One region of the Rhizobium bangladeshense genome, then DNA from elsewhere that is predicted to be linked to it. Evidence: predicted binding sites of a transcription regulator. Region 1 holds the regulator's gene; each other region holds the start of a gene.
What was found. Region 1 encodes LexA, which represses DNA repair genes until DNA is damaged. Its sites were predicted from a motif close to TGTTCNNNNTGTGTTCNG; they were not measured.
Positions count from the first base shown of each region.

Region 2: the regulator LexA is predicted to act here: its motif matches at 2,953-2,970, upstream of uvrA (excinuclease ABC subunit UvrA).
Region 3: the regulator LexA is predicted to act here: its motif matches at 5,202-5,219, upstream of J2J98_RS20460 (helicase-related protein).

Region 1 is NZ_CP071612.1:2,037,694-2,045,339, forward strand. It holds gene gltA (citrate synthase) at 1-1,170, opposite strand, end outside; gene J2J98_RS09975 (ComEC/Rec2 family competence protein) at 1,461-3,890, shown strand; gene lexA (transcriptional repressor LexA) at 3,871-4,590, opposite strand; gene J2J98_RS09985 (VOC family protein) at 4,790-5,686, shown strand; gene kdsA (3-deoxy-8-phosphooctulonate synthase) at 5,683-6,528, shown strand; gene eno (phosphopyruvate hydratase) at 6,669-7,646, shown strand, end outside.
Region 2 is NZ_CP071612.1:2,161,603-2,169,248, forward strand. It holds gene uvrA (excinuclease ABC subunit UvrA) at 1-2,830, opposite strand, end outside; gene J2J98_RS10565 (single-stranded DNA-binding protein) at 3,115-3,627, shown strand; gene J2J98_RS10570 (MarC family protein) at 3,749-4,396, opposite strand; gene gyrA (DNA gyrase subunit A) at 4,635-7,442, shown strand; gene J2J98_RS30675 (hypothetical protein) at 7,624-7,646, opposite strand, start outside.
Region 3 is NZ_CP071612.1:4,241,315-4,248,960, reverse strand. It holds gene J2J98_RS20475 (CarD family transcriptional regulator) at 1-529, opposite strand, end outside; gene fdxA (ferredoxin FdxA) at 923-1,261, opposite strand; gene J2J98_RS20465 (RNA-binding S4 domain-containing protein) at 1,451-1,855, opposite strand; gene J2J98_RS20460 (helicase-related protein) at 1,858-5,040, opposite strand; gene J2J98_RS20455 (DUF3309 family protein) at 5,847-6,002, shown strand; gene J2J98_RS20450 (YMGG-like glycine zipper-containing protein) at 6,029-6,286, shown strand; gene J2J98_RS20445 (hypothetical protein) at 6,475-6,633, shown strand; gene phbB (beta-ketoacyl-ACP reductase) at 6,748-7,473, opposite strand; gene J2J98_RS20435 (acetyl-CoA C-acetyltransferase) at 7,543-7,646, opposite strand, start outside.

The sequences.
Region 1 (7,646 bases):
GGTGCGGGCAAGCGCGAAGAGCACGGTGAACATGGTCGTGGGGAAGCCCAGCGCCTTCAGCGTGATGCCGGAATAGAAGTCGATATTCGGGTAGAGCTTCTTCTCGATGAAATATTCGTCAGTGAGCGCGATGCGCTCCAGCTCCATCGCCACTTCGAGCAGCGGATCGTCCTTGATGCCGAGTTCGCCGAGCACTTCATGCGTCGTCTTCTGCATGATCTTGGCGCGCGGATCGTAATTCTTGTAGACGCGGTGACCGAAGCCCATCAGGCGGAACGGATCGTTCTTGTCCTTGGCGCGGGCGATGTATTCCGGAATGTGGTCGACCGAGCCGATTTCCGTCAGCATGTTGAGCGCCGCTTCGTTGGCGCCGCCGTGAGCGGGGCCCCAGAGGCAGGCGATGCCGGCGGCGATGCAGGCGAACGGGTTGGCGCCCGACGAACCGGCGAGACGGACGGTCGAGGTCGAGGCGTTCTGTTCGTGATCGGCATGCAGAATGAAGATGCGGTCCATCGCGCGGGCAAGCACCGGATTGACAACATATTCCTCGCAGGGAACAGCAAAGCACATGCGCAGGAAGTTCGACGCGTAATCGAGGTCGTTCTTCGGGTAAACGAAGGGCTGGCCGATATGGTACTTGTAGGCCATGGCGGCAAGCGTCGGCATCTTGGCAATCATCCGCAGGCTGGCGACCATGCGCTGGTGCGGATCGGTGATATCAGTCGAGTCGTGATAGAAGGCCGACAGCGCGCCGACGCAGCCGCACATGACGGCCATCGGATGCGCGTCGCGGCGGAAGCCGGTGAAGAAGCGGGTCATCTGTTCATGCACCATCGTGTGGTGCGTGACGCGATAGTCGAAATCCTTCTTTTGCGCAGCGGTCGGCAGTTCGCCGTAGAGCAGGAGGTAGCAGACCTCGAGGAAGTCGCCATGCTCGGCGAGCTGTTCGATCGGATAACCGCGGTGCAGCAGGACACCCTCGTCGCCGTCGATATAGGTGATTTTCGATTCACAGGATGCGGTCGAAGTGAAGCCCGGATCGTAGGTGAAGGAGGCGGTGTTCTTGTAGAGGGCACCGATATCGATGACGCTCGGGCCGATCGTGCCGCTTTTAACGGCAAGGTCGACTGATTTGTCACCGATTTTTATTGTAGCGCTTTGATCCGTCATGCTGATCCTCCGAAATGTCGGTGGCGCCATAAAAGCGCCATAGGGGTTAAGCGTCCTTTCCGATAGCTATATGATCGGGACGCTAATGCCAAGTTACCGTGACGGCATTTTGTGCATTGCGGCAACACCTTTTAGGCACTGCAGCGATGAGCCGCACGCATAGCGGAAGCCGATGATTCGACTGACCTTTTGCCGCTTACGATTTTCCCACATATTTCAATCGATTATTCTTGCCGGATTTGCGTTAAGGTTGCATTCTGGGGGCTGGGCGGAATGACCTCGGGCGGCGCATGCAGGAAATGACGATAGCCGAATTGCGGCCGAAGGCGGGCGTCGGCCCAGCCGATCCCACGCCCTTTCATACGCCTGCCGCTGGGACGCGGCCGGCAACGACCCAGTCCTCGGTACCTTTACGACACCGGCTGACGGCCGCAATCACCCGATTATCGCGTGCCGGCGTTCGCATGCTGAGCGAGGAGGTGGACTACGGCCGCCTGCTTTTATTCTCGCCGGTTCTCCTCGGCGCCGGCTCCGCCTTCTGGTTTCTGGCGGCGACAGATATTCCGGTCGTTCCATCGCTGCTCGGCCTGTTGACGTTGACGGTTGCGGTTTTCGTCGCGGGCTGCGCACGGCCGGTGTTGCAGACAATGCTTCTGACGCTGGCGCTTATGGTGTGCGGCATGCTCTGCGCTCAGTTCGAGAGCTGGCGGGTCTCCACCGTCATGCTCGATTCATCGGTGACGACGACGGTGACAGGCCGCGTCGAGCGGCGCGAAGGCGACGATCGCGGGCGATGGCGCTATATTCTTGCCCTCACAGGCACCGCCGAGCCGGAGGTGAAGCGGCCGCCGAGGCGGGTAACCGTCATCGCCCGCGGCGCCGATGTGCCTTTCGAGATCGGTGATATCATCACCGGCAGGGCACGGCTGACGCCGCCGGCAGGCCCGGCGCTGCCCGAGCTCAACGATTTTTCCTTCGGGGCTTATTTCGATGGCGTCGGTGCGAACGGCTTCTTCTACGGCGCGCCGACGAAGCTCGAAGCGCAGGCGGCGCCGCCGGAGGCGAGATGGAGTTCCGATGCCCTGCTCGAGTGGCTCTATAGGCTGCGTAGCGGCATCGGCGATCGCATACGCTCGATCCTGCCTGGCGACACAGGCGCATTTGCCGCCGCTCTCGTGACCGACGAGCGGCGCGCGATTTCGAACGAGACGACGGACGCGCTGCGCCAGTCAGGCCTTGCCCATATTATCGCTATATCAGGCCTCAACATGGCTCTGTCGGCCGGCATCTTCTTCGTCGGCTTTAGGATGCTGCTCAGCCTCTTTCCCGGTGTCGCTCAGGCCTATCCGACCAAGAAATTCGCCGCCGCCGGAGCGCTCATCGCCGTCACGGCCTATTTTCTGATCTCGGGTTTCGCCGTCTCGGCAGAGCGCGCCTTCATCATGATGGCCATTATGCTGATTGCTGTCTTCTTCGACCGGCCGTCGATTAGCCTGCGCAACGTCGCTCTTTCCGCGCTTGTTATCATTGCGATCTCACCTTCCGAAGTCCTGGGCCCGAGTTTTCAAATGTCCTTTGCCGCGACGCTGGCGCTGGTATCGGCTTATCAGCTGTGGAAGGAACGGCGCGTCGGCGAAAGCGCCCTGCCGAAAATGCCGGCCCTGCTGCTGGCCGCTGCGGTCGCACGCTTTTTCAGCGGCGTTTTCCTGACTTCGCTGATCGGCGGCTTTTCCACGGCGCTGTTTTCGATCGAGCATTTTCATCGCCTGACGGCCTATGGTCTCCCGGCAAACCTCGCGACCATGCCGATCATCTCCTTCATCGTCATGCCGGCCGGGTTGTTGGCGATGCTGCTCATGCCTTTCGGGCTTGATATATTGCCTTGGAAGGTGGTCGGATTCGGCCTCGATCTGGTGATCGTGGTGGCAAAGACGATATCCGGTTGGGGCGGGAATATCGGCGTCGGTCGATTGCCCAGCTGGTATTTCACGCTGGCCGTGGCAGGTTTCCTGCTGATGACCTTGCTGCGGACGCGGCTGCGCCAGGTCGGCACCGCTCTCATCGCCGTCTCGACGCTTGCAGTAGTGGTTCTGCCGGCATCCCGGCCGGCGGATCTGGTGATTTCGGAAGACGGCGCGCTCGTCGCGGTCGTCACGCCGGCAGCAATGGCCTCCAATCGCGAAAGGCCGCCGGATTTCATCTTCGATCAGTGGCAGAGGGCGCTCGTTCTGACGGTGCATAATCCGCCGAGGATGCTGGATAGTCCTGCGATCCCGGAGGATAAGGAGAGGCGCCTCAGGCTTTCCCGCGAGCAGCAGAACGAAGCGAAGATCGCGATGCAGGCGGCCGCGGCCGGCGCTGAGGCGGAAAGCTTTTCCTGCCTCAGGAAAGCCTGGTGCATAGCCAAGCTTGCAAACGGTCATATCGTGACCGTCATCGAAAATGCCGCCTATCTCGGCCCCGCTTGCGATGCCGGCGATATTGTCGTGACGTCTGTACGCCTGCGCTTCGCCAGCTGCCGCTCGGGTGCGGCGCTGTTTACCGGCGAAACGCTGCGCAGGACCGGTTCGGTCGAATTGCGTTTCACTGAGAGCGGCCTCGAGGTCGCGACGGCCTTCGATGCATTATCGCGGCCATGGATGCGCCACCGCGCCTATGATTGGCGCAGCAACAGTTTTACCGATTCCGGCCCGTCCAGCGTCAGTGATAGCGGCGGATGAGGCCGACCAGCTTGCCCTGCACCTTGACGCGGTCGGGTCCGAAGATGCGGGTCTCATAGGCCGGGTTGGCGGCTTCCAGGGCGATCGATGCGCCCTTGCGGCGGAAACGCTTCAGCGTTGCTTCCTCGTCGTCGACGAGGGCAACGACGATATCGCCGGGACTTGCAGTGCTGCCGTTACGGATGATCACGGTATCGCCGTCGAAGATGCCGGCGTCGATCATCGAATCGCCCTTGACCTCCAGCGCGTAGTGCTCACCGGAGCCAAGCATATCGGCGGGAACGACGATGTCGTGCGTGTTGTTCTGGATCGCCGAAATCGGAACGCCGGCGGCGATACGTCCCATGACCGGCACGGAGACGGAGTTGCCGTTGTCTGCGACCGCCTTTGCCGCAGCAGGGGCGGCGACCGGCTGGGGCTTGCCGAGGCTGCCCTCGATGACGCTCGGCGAAAAACCGCGGCGCGGTTGAAGACTGGGGCTATAGGCCTCTGGAAGCTTGATCACTTCGAGCGCTCGGGCGCGGTTCGGTAGGCGGCGAATGAAGCCGCGTTCCTCTAGCGCCGTGATCAGGCGGTGGATGCCTGATTTTGAGGCGAGGTCCAGAGCATCCTTCATTTCGTCGAAAGAGGGAGGAACGCCGGATTCCTTCATGCGCTCATGAATGAAAAGGAGAAGCTCCTGTTGTTTGCGCGTGAGCATCGACGTCAGACCCCGTGATTGAAACAAATCCAGAACAGACACTATATGTTCCATATGTGTTCTGCAAGTAGCTAAATTTCCGTAAAACTTCCCGTCAACTCGTTGAGATTTTTATTTTCATTCGCCGGATTTGGCGCGCAAGCCTTGAATTGACCGCGTGCCGTCGCACATCTCATGCCATTTCAGGGAGAGGGACATTATGAAAGACCATTCCGCCAAGCCGCACCCGCTGGATCATGTCGTGTTGCCTGTCGTCAATATAGACCTGGCGCGCGAGAGGCTCGGGAAACTCGGCTTCACCGTTGCCGCCGATGCGCGCCACCCCTTCGGCACGGAGAATGCCTGCGTATTCTTTGCCGACAAGACCTATCTGGAGCCGCTCGGTGTAGCGAGCGTCGAGGAGAGCGAGCTATCGGCGCGGCAGGGTAACGTCTTTACCGCCCGCAACCAGGCCTTTCGCTTCCGCTGCGGCGAGGAGGGGCTTTCGGCGATAGCCTTCGGCACCGGGGATTGCGGGCTCGATCATAAGAGTTTCATCGACAAGGGATCGAGCGCCGGCAAGATGCTGGAGTTTAGTCGGACTATGAAAATGCCGGATGGTTCCGAGAGCATCGGGAGCTTCAGACTGGCTTTTGCCGGCGATCTCCGCGCGCCCGATCTGCTTCTCTTTGCCGTCGAGCGCGTCAACCCGTTGCCGGCCGATCGCGGTTCGCTGGAAAGGCATGACAATGGCGTCACCGGCATTGCTGAGGTGGCGCTCTGCGCACCGGAGCCGGCGGCTTTCGCCGCCTTCGTCGGCCTTGCCGCAGCGCAATCGGCAGCCGAGAAAACCGGGTTTGGCGTCAATATCGCGGCCTCGAATGCGAGGATCAGCCTGGTGACGCCGGAGGGGCTGGAGGCCTATTTCGAGACCGCGGTCTCACCCGCCGAGCGAGGACTGCGCGGCCGGGCAATCCTCTTCAATGTCGCCGATCTTGCCGTGACAGAAGCGCATTTGGCTGCTAACGGGGTGACGTATACGCGTAAGAACAACCGCATTCTGGTGAAGCCCGCGCCCGGCCAGGGCACGCTCTTTGCCTTCGAGGAACCACGATGAGCTCCGATACGAATTCCGAAGTCAAGATCGGCGAAGGCGATGGTCAAGTCACCTTTTCCAATACAGGCCGCCTGTCGCTGATCGCCGGCCCCTGCCAGATGGAAAGCCGCGATCATGCCTTCATGGTGGCCGGCACGCTGAAAGAGCTTTGCGGCAAGCTCGGCATAGGCCTCGTCTACAAGAGCTCTTTCGACAAGGCGAACCGCACCTCCCTCTCGGCCGAGCGCGGCATCGGCTTGGAGAAGGGCATGGAGGTCTTTGCCGATCTGAAAAAGGAATTCGGCTTTCCCGTCTTGACCGACGTCCACACCGCCGAGCAATGCGCGGAGGTGGCAAAGATCGTCGATGTCCTGCAGATCCCGGCTTTCCTCTGCCGCCAGACCGACCTTCTGATCGCCGCCGCCAGGACCGGCCGCGCCGTCAATGTCAAGAAGGGCCAGTTCCTCGCACCCTGGGACATGAAGAACGTCCTGAAGAAGCTCAACGCCAGCGGCAATCCAAACGTGCTGCTGTGCGAGCGCGGCGCTTCCTTCGGCTACAATACTTTGGTCTCCGACATGCGCTCGCTGCCGATTATGGCGGCGATGGGCGCTCCCGTTGTCTTCGATGCGACGCATTCCGTTGCCCAGCCGGGCGGGCAGGGCGATTCCTCGGGCGGCCAGCGGGAGTTCGTGGAAACGCTGGCGCGTGCGGCGGTCGCGACGGGAATTGCCGGCGTCTTCCTCGAAACCCATCAGGACCCCGACAACGCACCGTCCGATGGCCCGAATATGGTCTATCTCAGGGACATGCCGCGCCTGCTTGAGAAGCTGCTTGCCTTCGACGCAATCGCCAAGGCCTGACGTTCAACAGGCTGACATGATCGTGGTTTAGGCCACGACATAATACCGTTCGAAGGCAGGAAATTGCGGCATTGTAATTTGCACGCCTTCGATTATGACAGGCTTCGAACGACCTATCACCCACCGAGCAGGAAGAACCCATGACTGCAATCACCGATATCATCGCCCGCGAGATTCTCGATAGCCGTGGCAACCCCACCGTCGAAGTCGACGTCTATCTCGAAGACGGCAGCATGGGCCGCGCGGCCGTTCCCTCGGGCGCCTCGACCGGCGCGCACGAGGCGGTCGAGCTGCGCGACGGCGGCAAGCGCTACCTTGGCAAGGGCGTTCAGAAGGCGGTCGATGCCGCCAACACCGAGATCTTCGACGCGATCGGCGGCATCGATGCCGAAAACCAGATCCAGATCGACAACATCATGATCGAACTCGACGGCACGCCGAACAAGTCGCGCCTCGGCGCCAACGCCATCCTCGGCGTCTCGCTCGCTGTCGCCAAGGCTGCCGCCCAGGCATCAGGCCTGCCGCTTTATCGCTATGTCGGCGGCGCTTCCGCCAGCCTGCTGCCGGTGCCGATGATGAACATCATCAATGGCGGCGCCCATGCCGACAATCCGATCGATTTCCAGGAATTCATGATCCTGCCGGTCGGCGCCGATACGATCGCTGAAGCCGTGCGCATGGGGTCGGAAGTCTTCCATACGCTCCGCAAGGAACTTGCCGCGCAAGGCCACAACACCAATGTCGGCGATGAAGGCGGTTTTGCACCGGGCTTGAAGAGCGCGCCCGAGGCCCTGGACTTCATCATGAAGTCGATCGAGAAAGCCGGCTATAAGCCGGGGGACGACATGTGCCTCGGCCTCGACTGCGCCTCGACGGAGTTCTTCAAGGACGGCAAATATGTTCTGGAGGGCGAAGGCCGCACGCTCGAATCGGGCGCCATGGCCGAATATTTGGCCGAACTCGCGGGCAAGTATCCGATCATCTCGATCGAGGACGGCATGGCCGAGGACGACTGGGATGGCTGGAAGACGCTGACCGATCTGATCGGCAACAAGACCCAGCTCGTTGGCGACGACCTCTTCGTCACCAACTCGGCCCGCCTTCGCGACGGAATTCGC
Region 2 (7,646 bases), 120 kb from region 1:
CCTCAGGCGTGCCGACGGCCACGATTTCGCCGCCGCCATCACCGCCCTCGGGGCCGAAATCGAGCACCCAGTCGGCCGTCTTGATGACTTCGAGATTGTGCTCGATCACCACCACGGAATTACCCTGATTGACCAGTTCATGCAGCATTTCGAGCAGCTTGGCGACGTCGTGGAAATGCAGGCCGGTCGTTGGTTCGTCGAGAATATAGAGCGTGCGTCCGGTCGAGCGCTTCGACAGCTCCTTGGCAAGTTTGACGCGTTGCGCTTCGCCGCCCGAAAGCGTATTGGCCTGCTGGCCGACCTTGATGTAGCCGAGGCCGACATCCTTCAGCGATTGCAGCTTGTCGCGCACGGCGGGTACCGCCGCAAAGAAGTCGACGCCTTCCTCCACCGTCATGTCGAGCACGTCGGCGATCGATTTCTGCTTGAAGGTGACGTCGAGCGTCTCCCTGTTATAGCGCTTGCCGTGGCAGACGTCGCATGTGACGTAGACATCGGGCAGGAAGTGCATCTCGATCTTGATGACGCCGTCGCCCTGGCACGCCTCGCAGCGACCGCCCTTGACATTGAAGGAGAAGCGGCCCGGCTGGTAACCGCGCGCCTTGGCTTCCGGCAGGCCGGCGAACCAGTCGCGGATGGGTGTGAAGGCGCCGGTATAGGTCGCCGGATTCGAGCGCGGTGTGCGGCCGATCGGCGATTGGTCGATATCGATCACTTTGTCGATATGCTCGAAACCGTCGATACGGTCGTGATCAGCCGGAATTTCGCGCGCGCCCATGACGCGGCGCGCCGCCGATTTATAGAGCGTCTCGATCAAGAAGGTGGACTTGCCGCCGCCGGAAACGCCGGTCACCGCCGTGAAGACGCCAAGCGGGATCGATGCCGTGACGTTCTTCAGATTGTTGCCGCGTGCGCCGATCACCTTGATCTCGCGCCCCTTCTTCGGCTTGCGGCGCTGCTCGGGAACGGGAACGCCGAGTTCGCCTGAGAGATATTTGCCGGTCAGCGACTTCGGATTGTCCATGATATCCTGCGGCGTGCCATGGGCGATGACTTGGCCGCCATGGATGCCGGCGGCCGGACCAATGTCGACCACGTCGTCGGCCGTCAGGATCGCATCCTCGTCATGTTCGACGACGATGACGGTGTTGCCGATATCGCGCAGGTGCTTCAGCGTGTCGAGCAGTCGGGCATTGTCGCGCTGATGCAGGCCGATCGACGGCTCGTCGAGCACGTAGAGCACGCCCGTTAGTCCCGAACCGATCTGCGAAGCGAGCCGGATGCGCTGGCTCTCGCCACCCGACAGCGTGCCGGAATTGCGCGACAGGCTCAGATATTCCAGGCCGACATCGTTGAGGAAGCGCAGCCGATCGCGAATTTCCTTCAGGATGCGGACGGCGATCTCGTTCTGCTTGGCGTTGAACGTCGCCGGCAGCACCTCGAACCAGTCGCGCGCGACGCGGATCGACATACCCGTCACTTCACCGATATGCAGCTTGTTGATCTTCACCGCCAGAGCCTCCGGCTTCAGGCGGAAGCCGTTGCAGGCCGGGCAGGGGGCGGCCGACATGAAGCGCTCGATATCCTCGCGCGCCCAGGCAGAATCGGTTTCCTTCCAGCGGCGCTCGAGGTTGGTGATGATGCCCTCGAAATTCTTGTGCGTCGTATAGGAGCGGGCGCCGTCGGCGTAGTGGAACTCGATCTTGTCGTCGGTGCCGTTGAGGATGACATCCTTGGCCTGGTCGGACAGGTCGTTCCAGCGGGTGCCGAGCTTGAAGCCGTAATGTTTGCCAAGCGCTTCCAGCGTCTGGTTGTAATAGGGTGAGGTCGACTTGGCCCAGGGCGCGATCGCACCGTCGCGTAGCGTCCGCTCCGGTTCGGGCACGATCAGGTCGGGGTCGATCTTCTGCTGGGCGCCGAGACCGTCGCAGGTGGGGCAGGCGCCGAAGGGATTGTTGAAGGAGAAGAGCCTGGGTTCGATTTCCGGGATCGTGAAGCCCGAGACTGGGCAGGCGAATTTTTCCGAAAACAGCACGCGCTCATGCGTCTCGTTCAGCGACTTGTTGGCCGAACCGCCGGCCGAGGTCTCTTCTGGCGGCAGCGGCTTGTCGGCGAATTCGGCGATCGCCAGGCCATCGGCGAGCTTCAGGCAGGTTTCCAGGCTGTCGGCCAGTCGTGCCGACACATCCGGGCGCACGACGATGCGGTCGACCACCACGTCGATGTCATGCTTGTATTTCTTGTCGAGAACAGGCGCCTCGGCGATCTCGTAGAACTGGCCGTCGACCTTGACGCGCTGGAAGCCCTTCTTCATCAGCTCCGCCAGTTCCTTCTTGTATTCGCCCTTGCGCCCGCGCACGAGCGGCGCAAGAATATAAAGACGGGTGCCTTCGCCGAAAGCGAGGATGCGATCGACCATCTGGCTGACGGTCTGGCTCTCGATCGGCAGGCCTGTCGCCGGAGAATAGGGAACGCCGACGCGGGCAAAGAGCAGGCGCATATAGTCGTAGATCTCGGTGACGGTGCCGACCGTCGAGCGCGGGTTGCGCGAGGTTGTCTTCTGCTCGATCGAAATGGCAGGCGACAGCCCGTCGATCTGGTCGACGTCGGGCTTCTGCATCATTTCGAGGAATTGCCGGGCATAGGCCGACAGGCTCTCGACATAGCGCCGCTGGCCCTCGGCATAGATGGTGTCGAAGGCAAGCGAAGATTTGCCGGAACCTGAAAGCCCGGTCATGACGATCAACTTGTTGCGCGGCAGATCGAGATCGATGCTCTTCAGATTGTGCTCGCGCGCGCCGCGGATGGAGATCGTCTTCAGTTCGCTCATCGTCTCTGCTTTGGTTTTCTGGATAACAGCCCTTATTTAGTGATGCCGACGGGCGAGTCGAGGCTGAATATCCTGGGTGGCTCAAGGTTTTCGATTCTGTTGACAGGATCATACGGATAAACTAGAACAAATAAAGAACAAAATTCCTGATGGATGCATGCGGCTTTCTGATGGATAAACATGTGGATTAAATGCCGCCCATGCGCATCGGCGGTCCGTGATGGTTTAAGGTGCGCCGATCGATTGAAACGCCGCCGGGCAGGGCGGCAGGCAGGGTGAGAAGCATGGCTGGTAGCGTGAACAAGGTAATTCTGGTTGGAAACGTGGGTGCAGACCCCGAAATCCGCCGCACTCAGGATGGCCGGCCGATCGCCAATCTCCGCATCGCGACTTCGGAGACCTGGCGTGACCGCAATTCCGGCGAACGCCGCGAAAAGACCGAGTGGCACACCGTCGTCGTCTTCAACGAAGGCCTCTGCAAGGTTGTCGAGCAATATGTGAAGAAGGGCGCCAAGCTCTATATCGAAGGTCAGCTGCAGACCCGTAAATGGCAGGACCAGCAGGGCCAGGACCGCTACTCGACGGAAGTGGTGCTGCAGGGCTTCAATTCGACGCTGACGATGCTCGACGGCCGCGGCGATGGCGGCGGCGCGAGCTCCGGCTTCGGCGGCGGCCGCGGCAGCAGCAATAACGATTACGGCGACGACTACGGCGCCCCGTCACTGTCCTCAGCGCCGAGCCGCGGCGGTGGCGGCGGCAACTTCTCGCGCGATCTCGACGACGATATTCCGTTTTGATCGGCCGCCTTGGCTTTATGAGAGCATCTGAGAGCATGATGTCCACGCGGCGTCATGCTCTTTTTCTTTGATGGCAAGGCAGATGAACTAATCGGATCGCCCGGTTCATCTGCCGCCGTTTTCATCGAGGCGTCGCGCTGATGAGATTGAGCGCCGCTTTCGCGCCATCGACGACGAACTGCACTGCAAGGGCTGCAAGGATGACGCCGAGCAGGCGGGTCAGGATCGCCCGGCCGGTGACGCCGAGGAAACGGTCGAGCCTCTCAGCGATCAGCAACATCATGAAGGTCAGCAGCAGAATGGCGGCGATGACGCCGATCAGTTGGGCTTTTTCGACCGAGGTTTCCAGCGTACCGGAAAGCAGGATGGTTGCAGAGATCGCGCCGGGGCCGGCGATCAGCGGCAGGGCGAGGGGAAAGACGGCGATATTTTCGATATGGTCCCTGGTGATCGCCACCTCGGTCGTCTTTTCCTTACGGTCCTGCCGCTTCTCGAACACCATCTCGAAGGCGATCCAGAAGAGCAAGAGCCCGCCGGCTAGGCGGAAGGCGCCGATCGAGATCCCGAGCACGCCGAGCACGCCCGCACCGAACAGGGCGAAGACGGCAAGGATGATGAAGGCGATGGTCGAGCCGCGCAGCGCCACCTGCCGGCGCTCGGCGCGGCTCATGCCGATCGTCAGCCCGAGGAAGAGCGGTGCGAGCCCCGGCGGGTCGATGGTGACGATGAGCGTCGTGAAGGCGTTGATCAACTGGTCGGCGCTTGCCATCGTCTCTCCGAAACATCATATGAATGCGTGGTTTTCACGATTGTGAAGCGCCGGTTCCGATTCGGCAAATATCCCGCGACGGCGAGCGGCGGATTTGCCCGGTCCGGCCGCGAAACCTGCACGCTTTACCCTCTTTAAGCCGCAAAAGCCTGTTCAAAAAGGCACTCAGAAAATGGCGCGGGAACAGGCTTTCCGCTATAAATTCTTCAAGTGATTCTAGAAGAGATCGTGATCTGTTTTGACTGAGCAAACACCCCCCGGCGGCGGGAAGCTCCCGCCAGGCATCGAGCCCATCTCCATCATGGAGGAAATGCAGCGGTCGTATCTCGATTACGCCATGAGCGTCATCGTCAGCCGCGCGCTGCCCGACGTGCGCGACGGCCTGAAGCCCGTGCACCGGCGCATTCTCTACGGCATGTCCGAGCTCGGCATTGACTGGAACAAGAAATACGTCAAATGCGCCCGCGTCACCGGCGACGTGATGGGTAAATACCATCCGCATGGCAATGCCGCGATTTATGATGCGCTCGCCCGCATGGCGCAGCCCTGGTCGCTTCGCCTGCCGCTGATTGACGGTCAGGGCAATTTCGGCTCGGTTGACGGCGATCCGCCGGCGGCCGAACGATACACCGAGTGCCGCTTGGAGAAGGCGGCCCATTCGCTGCTCGACGATCTCGACAAGGAAACCGTCGACTTCCGCGACAACTATGACGGCACGCTGTCCGAGCCGGTCGTGGTTCCCGCCAAATTCCCGAACCTGCTCGTCAACGGCGCTGGCGGCATTGCTGTCGGCATGGCCACCAACATTCCGCCGCACAACCTCTCCGAAGTCATCGACGGCTGTATCGCGCTGATCAACGATCCGGCGATCGAGCTGCCGGAACTGATGCAGATCATTCCCGGCCCCGATTTTCCGACGGGCGCCAAAATCCTCGGTCGCGCCGGCATCCGCTCGGCCTACGAGACCGGCCGCGGTTCCGTCATCATGCGTGGCGTTGCCACGATCGAGCCGATGCGCGGCGACCGCGAGCAGATCATCATCACCGAAATTCCCTACCAGGTGAACAAGGCGACGATGATCGAGAAGATGGCTGAACTGGTGCGCGAAAAGCGCGTCGAGGGCATCTCCGATCTGCGCGACGAATCCGACCGGCAGGGTTATCGCGTCGTCATCGAGCTGAAGCGCGACGCCAATGCTGAGGTCATCCTCAATCAGCTTTACCGCTACACGCCGCTGCAGACGTCCTTCGGCTGCAACATGGTAGCGCTGAACGGCGGCAAGCCGGAGCAGCTGACGCTGCTCGACATGCTGCGCGCCTTCGTCTCCTTCCGCGAGGATGTTGTTAGCCGGAGAACGAAATTCCTGCTGCGTAAGGCGCGCGAGCGCGCCCACGTTTTGGTCGGTCTTGCGATCGCCGTCGCCAACATCGACGAAGTCATCCGTGTCATCCGCCAGGCGCCCGATCCGCAGTCGGCGCGTGAGGAATTGATGACGCGCCGCTGGCCGGCTGAAGATGTCGAAAGCCTGATCCGTCTGATCGACGATCCCCGTCACCGCATCAACGAGGACCTCACCTACAACCTCTCGGAAGAGCAGGCGCGCGCTATTCTCGAGCTGCGCCTTGCCCGCCTGACCGCACTCGGTCGCGACGAAATTGGCGATGAACTCAATAAGATAGGCGAGGAAATTCGGGATTATCTCGATATTCTTTCCTCGCGCGTGCGCATCCAGACCATCGTCAAGGAAGAACTCGGCGCCGTCCGCGACGAGTTCGGCACGCCGCGCCGCACCGAGATCGTCGATGGCGGCCTTGAAATGGACGACGAGGATCTGATCGCCCGTGAGGACATGGTCGTCACCGTCTCGCATCTCGGCTATATCAAGCGCGTGCCGCTGGCCACCTACCGCGCGCAGCGCCGCGGCGGCAAAGGCCGCTCCGGCATGACGACACGCGACGAGGATTTTGTTAGCCGGCTATTCGTGGTAAACACCCATACGCCGGTCCTGTTCTTCTCCTCGCGCGGCATCGTCTATAAGGAGAAGGTCTGGCGTCTGCCGATCGGCACCCCGCAATCGCGCGGCAAGGCGCTGATCAACATGCTGCCACTCGAACCGGGCGAGCGCATCACCACCATCCTGCCTTTGCCCGAGGACGAGGCGAGCTGGGACAATCTCGACGTCATGTTTTCGACGACACGCGGAACGGTCCGTCGCAACAAGCTGTCGGACTTCGTCCAGGTCAACCGCAACGGCAAGATCGCCATGAAGCTCGAAGAGGAGGGTGATGAAATCCTCTCCGTAGAGACTTGCACCGATCGGGACGACGTTCTCCTGACCACGGCGCTCGGACAGTGCATCCGCTTCTCCGTTGACGACGTACGCGTCTTTGCCGGACGCAACTCGATCGGTGTGCGCGGCATCAATCTCGGCGAGGGCGACCGCATCATCTCGATGACGATCGTCGGCCATGTCGATGCCGAGCCATGGGAACGTGCCGCCTACCTCAAGCGCTCCGCCGCCGAACGCCGGGCGATAGGCGTTGATGAAGAGGACATTGCTCTCGTCGGCGAAGAGGTCACGGAAGAAGGGCAGCTTTCCGATGAGCGTTACGAAGAACTGAAGGCGCGCGAGCAATTCGTGCTCACCGTGTCCGAAAAGGGCTTCGGCAAGCGCTCCTCCTCCTACGACTTCCGCATATCCGGCCGTGGCGGTAAGGGCATCCGCGCCACCGATACGTCGAAAACGGGTGAGATCGGCGAACTTGTCGCAGCCTTCCCGGTCGATGACGGCGATCAGATCATGCTGGTCTCCGACGGCGGCCAGCTGATCCGAGTGCCGGTCGGCGGCATCCGCATCGCCAGCCGCGCCACAAAAGGCGTCACCATCTTCTCGACGGCCAAGGACGAGAAGGTCGTCTCGGTCGAGCGCATCAGCGAGCCGGAGGAGGATGACACCGAGGAGGCCGTCGATGCGGCCGAAAGCGCCGCCGGCACCGATGAGACGCCGGTCGTCGATGGCGATCCGGGCGGTTCTGCCGAGGAGTAATCGAATGAAAAGGGCGGCTTCGAGCCGCCCTTTTCTGTCAGAGCCTTGCCTCCGAACCGAAGCATTCCGTTGGCTCAAACGGGCTCAATGCCCAATAAAAAAGCCGGACGCTAAGAGCATCCGGCTTTGAAAGGCCCAGGCGGCGAAAGGGTGCCGCTCATGGGAGGGAAAGAGAGGAATGTCAGAACGCGCTATGCTTTTCGT
Region 3 (7,646 bases), 2.2 Mb from region 1:
CGCGCTTGGGACCCTTGTTGAGGTTGGTCTCGACGAGGCGGACGGCTTCAGTTTCCGACATCTTGTTGACAGCTGCGATTTCGCGCGCCATTCGATCGAGAGCTGCCTCGTAGAGCTGGCGCTCGGAATAGGACTGCTCAGGCTGGTTCTCTGCCCGATAGAGATCACGCACGACTTCAGCGATGGAAATCAGATCGCCGGAATTGATCTTGGCGTCATATTCCTGGGCACGACGGGACCACATGGTGCGCTTGACGCGCGCCTTCCCCTGCACAACCTTCAATGCACGATCGACGAAATCCGTTTCCGAAAGCTTGCGCATCCCGATGCTCATCGCCTTCGCGACGGGAACCTTCAGGCGCATCTTGTCCTTCTCGAAATCGATAACGAAAAGTTCGAGCTTCATGCCGGCAACTTCTTGCTCTTCGATGGCGGTGATGGTACCGACGCCATGAGCGGGGTAGACGATCGATTCACCGGTCTTGAAGCCGTGACGTGCTGTAGAAGGTTTTTTCTGCTGAGTCGTCATTCTATTCAAAAACTCCCTGTTACGCTTCCGGCGGCGGCCGGAGCCGGGTCAGTCAGGCCCGGTTGAGACGGTTGCATCCGTCGGGTGACTTCACTCTGATCCCATCAGGCAAAAGCAAGGACTTCTTGCGCGTGATCTAGGGACCCGGCGCTCAAAGCTTTGATATGTCACGGAAACCGCGTACGGATTGGTTTTGCTTTCGTGATGGTTTTGGGCATGCGCCATGCCACAAATGGAACAGTAGGCGGAACCTACCACAAAAATATGAGGAAATCAATAATTTGCTTCGTCTGAGTCATGCGGGCAACACACATCACCCATATGCCACACGCAGGATTTAAAACGTTTCACCGCATGGCCGCTCAAACGCGGCGGCCGAATTGCGCAGCCGTCTTAGTCGCCGGAACCGGGTTTTTCGGAGAAGTATTTCTCGAATTTCCCGGTCTGGCCGTCCATTTCCTTGGCCTCCGGCAGCGGGTCCTTCTTGACCGTAATGTTCGGCCAAATGCTGGCATACTCGGTGTTGATCTTCAGCCACTTGTCCAGGCCCGGCTCGGTATCCGGCTTGATTGCCTCGGCGGGACATTCGGGCTCGCAGACGCCGCAATCGATGCATTCGTCGGGATGGATGACGAGGAAGTTCTCGCCTTCATAAAAGCAGTCTACAGGGCAGACTTCCACGCAATCGGTGTATTTGCACTTGATGCAATTGTCGGTCACGACATAGGTCATGAAGAACTCCAGGATTTCCATGATGGGGCCGGGCAACCTGGAACGTCGCGCCTATCCCCGTGCCGGACGAAGCGTGGACAGGCTTGGGCAGCAAGCCCGCTTCCGGCAGGTTGTCAGTGACGTATCGGCTTTGGCGCCGGATTTCAAGGACAAACGATCTGCAAAAGCCGCCGCAACGGAGAGAGTTTTCTAATCCTCATCCGACATCAGCCTGTCGATTGCACGTCTTTCCTTTTTGGTCGGACGACCGGTGCCGGTGGCACGGGTCGCTTGCTCAAATGGTGTGAGACGTTTTGTCTCATCCGGCGGCGGGGATTGGTCGTCGTAGAGCATGCGCGCCTCCTCATAGGGACCCCGCCGCTCCCCGGCGAGACGCACGATGAGGATGACGTCGCGTCGCTCCAGCGTCAACTCGACGCGGTCGCCGGGCTTGACCATCTGGCTCGGGTGACTGCAGCGCTCACCATTGATGCGCACGTGCCCCGATTGGACATGGCTCTGGGCCAGCGAGCGCGACTTCACCATGCGCGTGAAGAACAGCCACTTGTCGATGCGCTGGCGCGAACCGCTTGCCGGCTGTGTCTCCCCGCCCATGATTACTTCTTCATCTGTTCCTTGAGGGCTGCGAGCTTGGCGAATGGCGAATCCGGATCGATCGGCTTCTCCTTGCGCGGCGGCTTGGCTTCGAAGCGCAGCGGCTGGGCCCCGCGATTGTTATTGCGGTCGTTACGGTCATTGCGATCGTTACGCTCGCCGCGGTCCTTCCGGTCGCCACGGTCCTGACGATCACCGCGCGGCTGGTCCTTGCGCTCGCCCCTTGCCTGCTGCGGCCTGCCGCCGTCGCGGCCGCCACCGTCCTTGCCGCGGCCGTGGCGGTTGTCGCGCCCGTCGCCGCCGCGATTGCCCTCGCCGCCTTCACCACCGTTCGAACGGCGATTGCGCTCGCCGCGCTCCTGGTTCTGGCCGCCACGGCGTTCGCCATGGCCGCCACGTGCCTGGCGATGATTGTCATTGCGGCCGCCGAGACGCCACAGGAGAACCGGCTTTGGCTCCGCCGGCTCACCAGCTTCCCCGGAAGCGGCAGCCTCTGGCGAAGCGGTTGCCTCGGTCACTTCGGCTGCAGCGTTGCCGTCGTTCGCTTCTGTAGCGGGGACGTCGGCTGCCGTCGAAGCCGCCTCGGCTGCGGATGGCTCGGAAGCAGCCTCTTCCGTCGCTCCGTCGGCATCGTCGTGATCGGCTCTTTCCGCCGCTTCTTCCCCGGGTGTCTCCGCGGAGGCGGTGGGGGCTGAAGCTGCGTCCTGCGCCGCAAGATGGGCCGACGCCTCTTCCGCCTTTACGGCATCGGCGCGATAGCCGAGGCCCTTGAGGATCTCTTCCATGTCCTCGAGCGTCGCCCCGAGAATCGACAGCATCGCCGTCGTCGTCGTGAAACGGCGACCGTCATAGGCGCCCTCCGGACGATTGCTCTGACCGGGCTTCCATTGCAGCAGCGGACGGATGATATCGGCAAGTCGCTCCAGAATGTCGATGCGCACGGCGCGCTTGCCGAGGAAGCGGAAGCCGGCGAGCTTGTAGAACATCCGCTCGAAGCTCGGATCGGTGACGACGGAAGTGCGGCCGGCGGCAAGGATGGGGATGAGATCGCCATAGCCGGGCTTGTCGAGACCGTCGTTCTTCAATGCCCAGAGCAGCGTGATGAGTTCGGCCGGTGCCGGCTTCAGAAGCGCCGGAACGAAGATGTGATAGGCCCCGAACCGCACGCCGTATCGGCGCATGGAGGCGCGAGCCTCCTGATCCAGCGACTTCACTTCCTCGGTGACGTCACGGCGGAAGAGCACGCCAAGATTTTCGACCAGCTGGAAGGCGAGTCCCTTGGCGAGACCCTGCAGGTCTTCGGCGCGCGACAGATCGTCCAGCGGCTTCAATACCGTGCTGATGTGATGATTGACGAAACGTTCGATACGAGCGGCGACGTGATCGCGGGCATTGCCGGTCAACTGCTCGTCGGCGAGCAGGATCACGCGCGGCCGCATGACGTGGTCGCTGCCGGAAAGCCGCGCCACCGGATCGCCGAGCCACCGGATCAATCCATCCGAACCGATCGCCAGATCGCTGTTGCCCGCGGCATGCAGCCGGGCCGCACGGGCCTCGAACTCGAGCGCAAGCGCCTTCTGCGACGCAGCCTGAACCGCCTTGGCATCCGGTCCATCCGTTCCCCCCACCGGGGTAAAACGGAATCCGCTCAACTGCCCTACATGATGTCCTTCAACGAAGACATCGCCATTCACACTGATTTCAGCTTCCAGCATCGCATTCTCTCTCAGGCGCTTCATGAGCACAGATGTCCTGCGATCAACAAAGCGTTTCGTCAACCTTTCATGTAACGCATCGGACAATCGATCTTCGATTTCCCGCGTCTTTTCCTGCCAATGTGTCGGATCGGCCAGCCAGCCGGGCCGATTCGAGACATAGGTCCAGGTCCTTATCTGCGCGATTCGCGCCGAAAGCGTGTCAATTTCTCCGTCAGTTCGATCCGCGCGATGAACCTGCTCCGCGAGAAACTGCTCGTTCACCGTGCCATAGCGCACGAGATCGGAAAAGAGGGTCGAAATAAGATCGGCATGTTGTGCCGGAGTGATACGCCGGTAGTCGGGCAGCGCGCAAGCCTCCCAGAGTTTTTCGACGCGGGCCGGCCTGTCGGCGAGGTCGATCACCTCGGGGTAGCGCGAAAGCTGCTCGAGCGCCTGCTGGTCGACCGCGGGGAGGGCCCGCGTCAGCCCCGGCACGCGCGGCCCTGCCTCGAGACTGGCGCGAAGCGAATGAATCGAGGAGAAGTCCATCTCGGTCGTGCGCCACTGCAGGACTTTGACGTTGTCGAATTCGTGCCCTTCGATGCGCTGCACCAGCTCATCGTCGAAAGGCGAGACCTGCCCGGTGACACCGAAAGTTCCGTCGCGCACGTGCCGCCCCGCACGTCCGGCGATCTGGCCGAGTTCACCCGGATTGAGGTTGCGGAACTGGTAGCCGTCGAATTTTCTGTCCTGGGCGAAAGCGACGTGATCGACATCGAGATTGAGCCCCATGCCGATCGCGTCGGTTGCCACCAGATATTCGACGTCGCCCGCCTGATAGAGCGCCACCTGCGCATTGCGGGTGCGCGGGCTCAGCGCCCCCAGCACGACAGCCGCGCCGCCGCGCTGCCGGCGGATGAGCTCGGCAATGGCATAAACCTCGTCGGCGGAAAAGGCGACAACGGCCGAGCGTTGCGGCAGGCGGGTGATCTTCTTTTGGCCGGCGTAAAGGAGATGCGAAAGCCGCGGTCGCTCGACGATCGTGATCCCCGGCAGGATATGCTGCAGGATCGGCCGCATCGTCGCAGCTCCCAGAAGCAGCGTTTCATCGCGGCCGCGAAGATGCAGGATGCGATCTGTGAAGATATGGCCGCGCTCGAGATCCCCGGCGAGCTGCACCTCGTCGATCGCGACGAAGGCGGCTTTGGTCTCCCGCGGCATCGCTTCGACCGTGCAGACGGAAAAACGCGCATTGGGCGGCGAAATCTTTTCTTCGCCCGTGACCAGCGCCACGTTCTGCAGACCGACCTTCTCCACCACCCGCGTATAGACCTCGCGGGCCAAGAGCCTGAGCGGCAGGCCGATCACGCCGGTCCCGTGTGCGACCATGCGCTCGATGGCATAATGGGTCTTGCCGGTATTGGTTGGTCCGAGCACCGCGGTTACACCGCGCCCACTCAGAATCATCGGCTGCGAAGTCAGAGTCATGGTCCATGCAATTGAGGCAGACCGCCCCAGGAAAAGTTTTGCCATCTCGACGGAGGCACAGAACACATGGACAGCTGCCGCCGCAAACGCAAGGGCAGATTTCAAAATGCGTCGGGGATTACGACCTTTGCGAGTCGTTCTGAAGGTTCGCATCTCCGATTCGGAACAGCGTGAGAACGAATCAGAGACGAATCGCTGACTCTGGCTGATTCAGCTTTTGTTCACGGCTAAGTATTGATTTTGAATCACTTTTTTCTACTAAATGCTGAATCGCGGGACTCTCTCGTTCTCGCATTTTGTCAAAGTGCCGGTTGTCTACCATGCACTTTTTGCCAAGTAAGAATCCGCTGCAAATTAACCCCTCGATCAAATCCGGAACGAATCGGAGACGAATCGCCGACCTTACCGGTTTCACCTTCCGTTCACGGCAAGATCTGGTGGCGGCGTCATGCTCCGCCGCTAGATGAGGGGCGAGCGACAAGGTCTCGCGACTGATGTCTGACGTGGGCGTTAATCTTCCGGCAGCCAAATTCACGCAGCGTCAAGCTCGGCACGCTCGCGCCCTGGGTCCGACCAAAAACGGAACGAACCGCCGACGAATCGGAGACATCGAGACTTTCTGGCTTTGTTCACCGCAACATATTGTACTAAAAGGATTTTTTAACCATACTGACGATTTGTGGGGATGACGGATCGCAAACCATGAATCGCATTGCGTCCTAATTCAGCGCCTAACCGGGAACAAAAATCGCCAATGCGTGTTTCTTGTCCATCCAGATTGCGGATGAAAATGAAGGAAAAACACCATGCTTGGCACGATACTTCTCGTAATCCTCATTCTGCTCTTGATCGGAGCCCTGCCGAATTGGGGTTATAGCCGTGGCTGGGGCTATGGACCTTCTGGCGGTTTGGGGCTAGTTCTCGTCATTATCATTATCCTTGTACTAATGGGCCGCATCTAAAGCCCAACAACCTGGGGAGTTACGACATGATGAAGAAGATTGTTCTTGTTGGCGCGCTCGTGGGCGCTCTCGCATCCTGCACGGCGACCGAGCAGGGCACAGCGATCGGCGCCGGGACCGGTGCGGTCATCGGCGGTGCGGTCACCAACAGCTGGGGTGGTGCCGCGGTCGGCGCAGTTGCCGGCGGTCTGACCGGTGCCCTGATTGGCCAGTCGGTTGAACGCCGCGGCTACTGCATCTATCGCGACCGTTACGGCCGCCGCTACGAGGCCCGTTGCCGCTAACCGGCAGCATCATATCGGACTCCCAACGGGCGCACTGGCGCCCGTTTTTCTTTGTCGCTGACGCGCGTCAACACGGCGTTGACAGTCGGTCGCGAAAGCGGAACCTACCGGCACCCGTCAGACGGGGCCATATTCCTTGACAAGCGCAAGGCAGTCAAACTGCCCGGCCATCTGAAAGGAATGCTTCCATGGCCCAGATTATCCTGAATTTCACCGTCCCCGTTTTCATCGCTTCGGTCTTCCTGACGATGGCGATGCCAACCCTTGCCGGCAAAGATCGCTCACTGCAGAAAGTGCCGGCCACGATTCGGACAAGGCTCAATCAAAACCGCGATCGCCGTTTCTGACTGTCTGAAGAGCATGGGTGCGGTCACCGCTACGGCAGATTGCAAAAGCGCCTCCGACCGGAGGCGCTTTTGTTTTGGTCGGACTAATGATCGCCTTGAAAGTTGCGACGCGCTCTAAACGAAGAATTGCCCGCCATTGGCCGTCAGCGTCGAACCGGTGATGAAGCCGGCATCGTCGGAGACGAGGAAGGTAACGCAACGCGCAATCTCTTCCGGTTCGCCGAGACGACCGACGGGGATCTGCGGAATGATGCGCTCGTTCAGCACTTTCTCCGGCACGGCAAGCACCATCTCCGTTCCGATATAACCTGGGCAGATGGCATTGACGGTGATGTTTTTGGCCGCCCCTTCCTGGGCAAGCGCCTTGGTAAAGCCCAGATCGCCCGCCTTGGCCGCCGAATAGTTCGCCTGACCCATCTGGCCCTTCTGGCCGTTGATCGACGAGATATTGACGATGCGGCCGAAGTTGCGGTCGCGCATGCCGCTCCAGACCTGGTGCGTCATGTTGAATAGGCCGGTCAGGTTGGTGTTGATCACCTCGTGCCACTGCTGAGGCGTCATTTTGTGGAACATCGCGTCGCGGGTGATGCCGGCATTGTTGATGAGGATTTCCACCGGTCCGATCTCGCGCTCGACCCTGATGATCCCCTCACCGCAGGCAGCGTAGTCCGAAACATCCCATTTGAATACCGCAACGCCGGTGACGTCATGGAAGGCTCGGGCCTTCTCCTCATTGCCGGCATAAGTGGCCGCTACCCTGTAGCCGGCATTTTTCAGCGCCATGGATATCGCCGCGCCGATGCCGCGTGTACCTCCAGTGACCAGAGCCACTCTGCTCATGTTCCGCTCCCCCTCTCTGTTTTCGGCCGCTCGTGGCGGCATTTCAATCGATGATGGATCAGGTGCTGTTCAAAGTGCCTCAAAGCACATGGCGACGCCCATGCCGCCGCCAATGCACAGCGTGGCAAGGCCCTTCCTCGCGCCCCGGCGCTTCATCTCGAATAGCAGCGTGT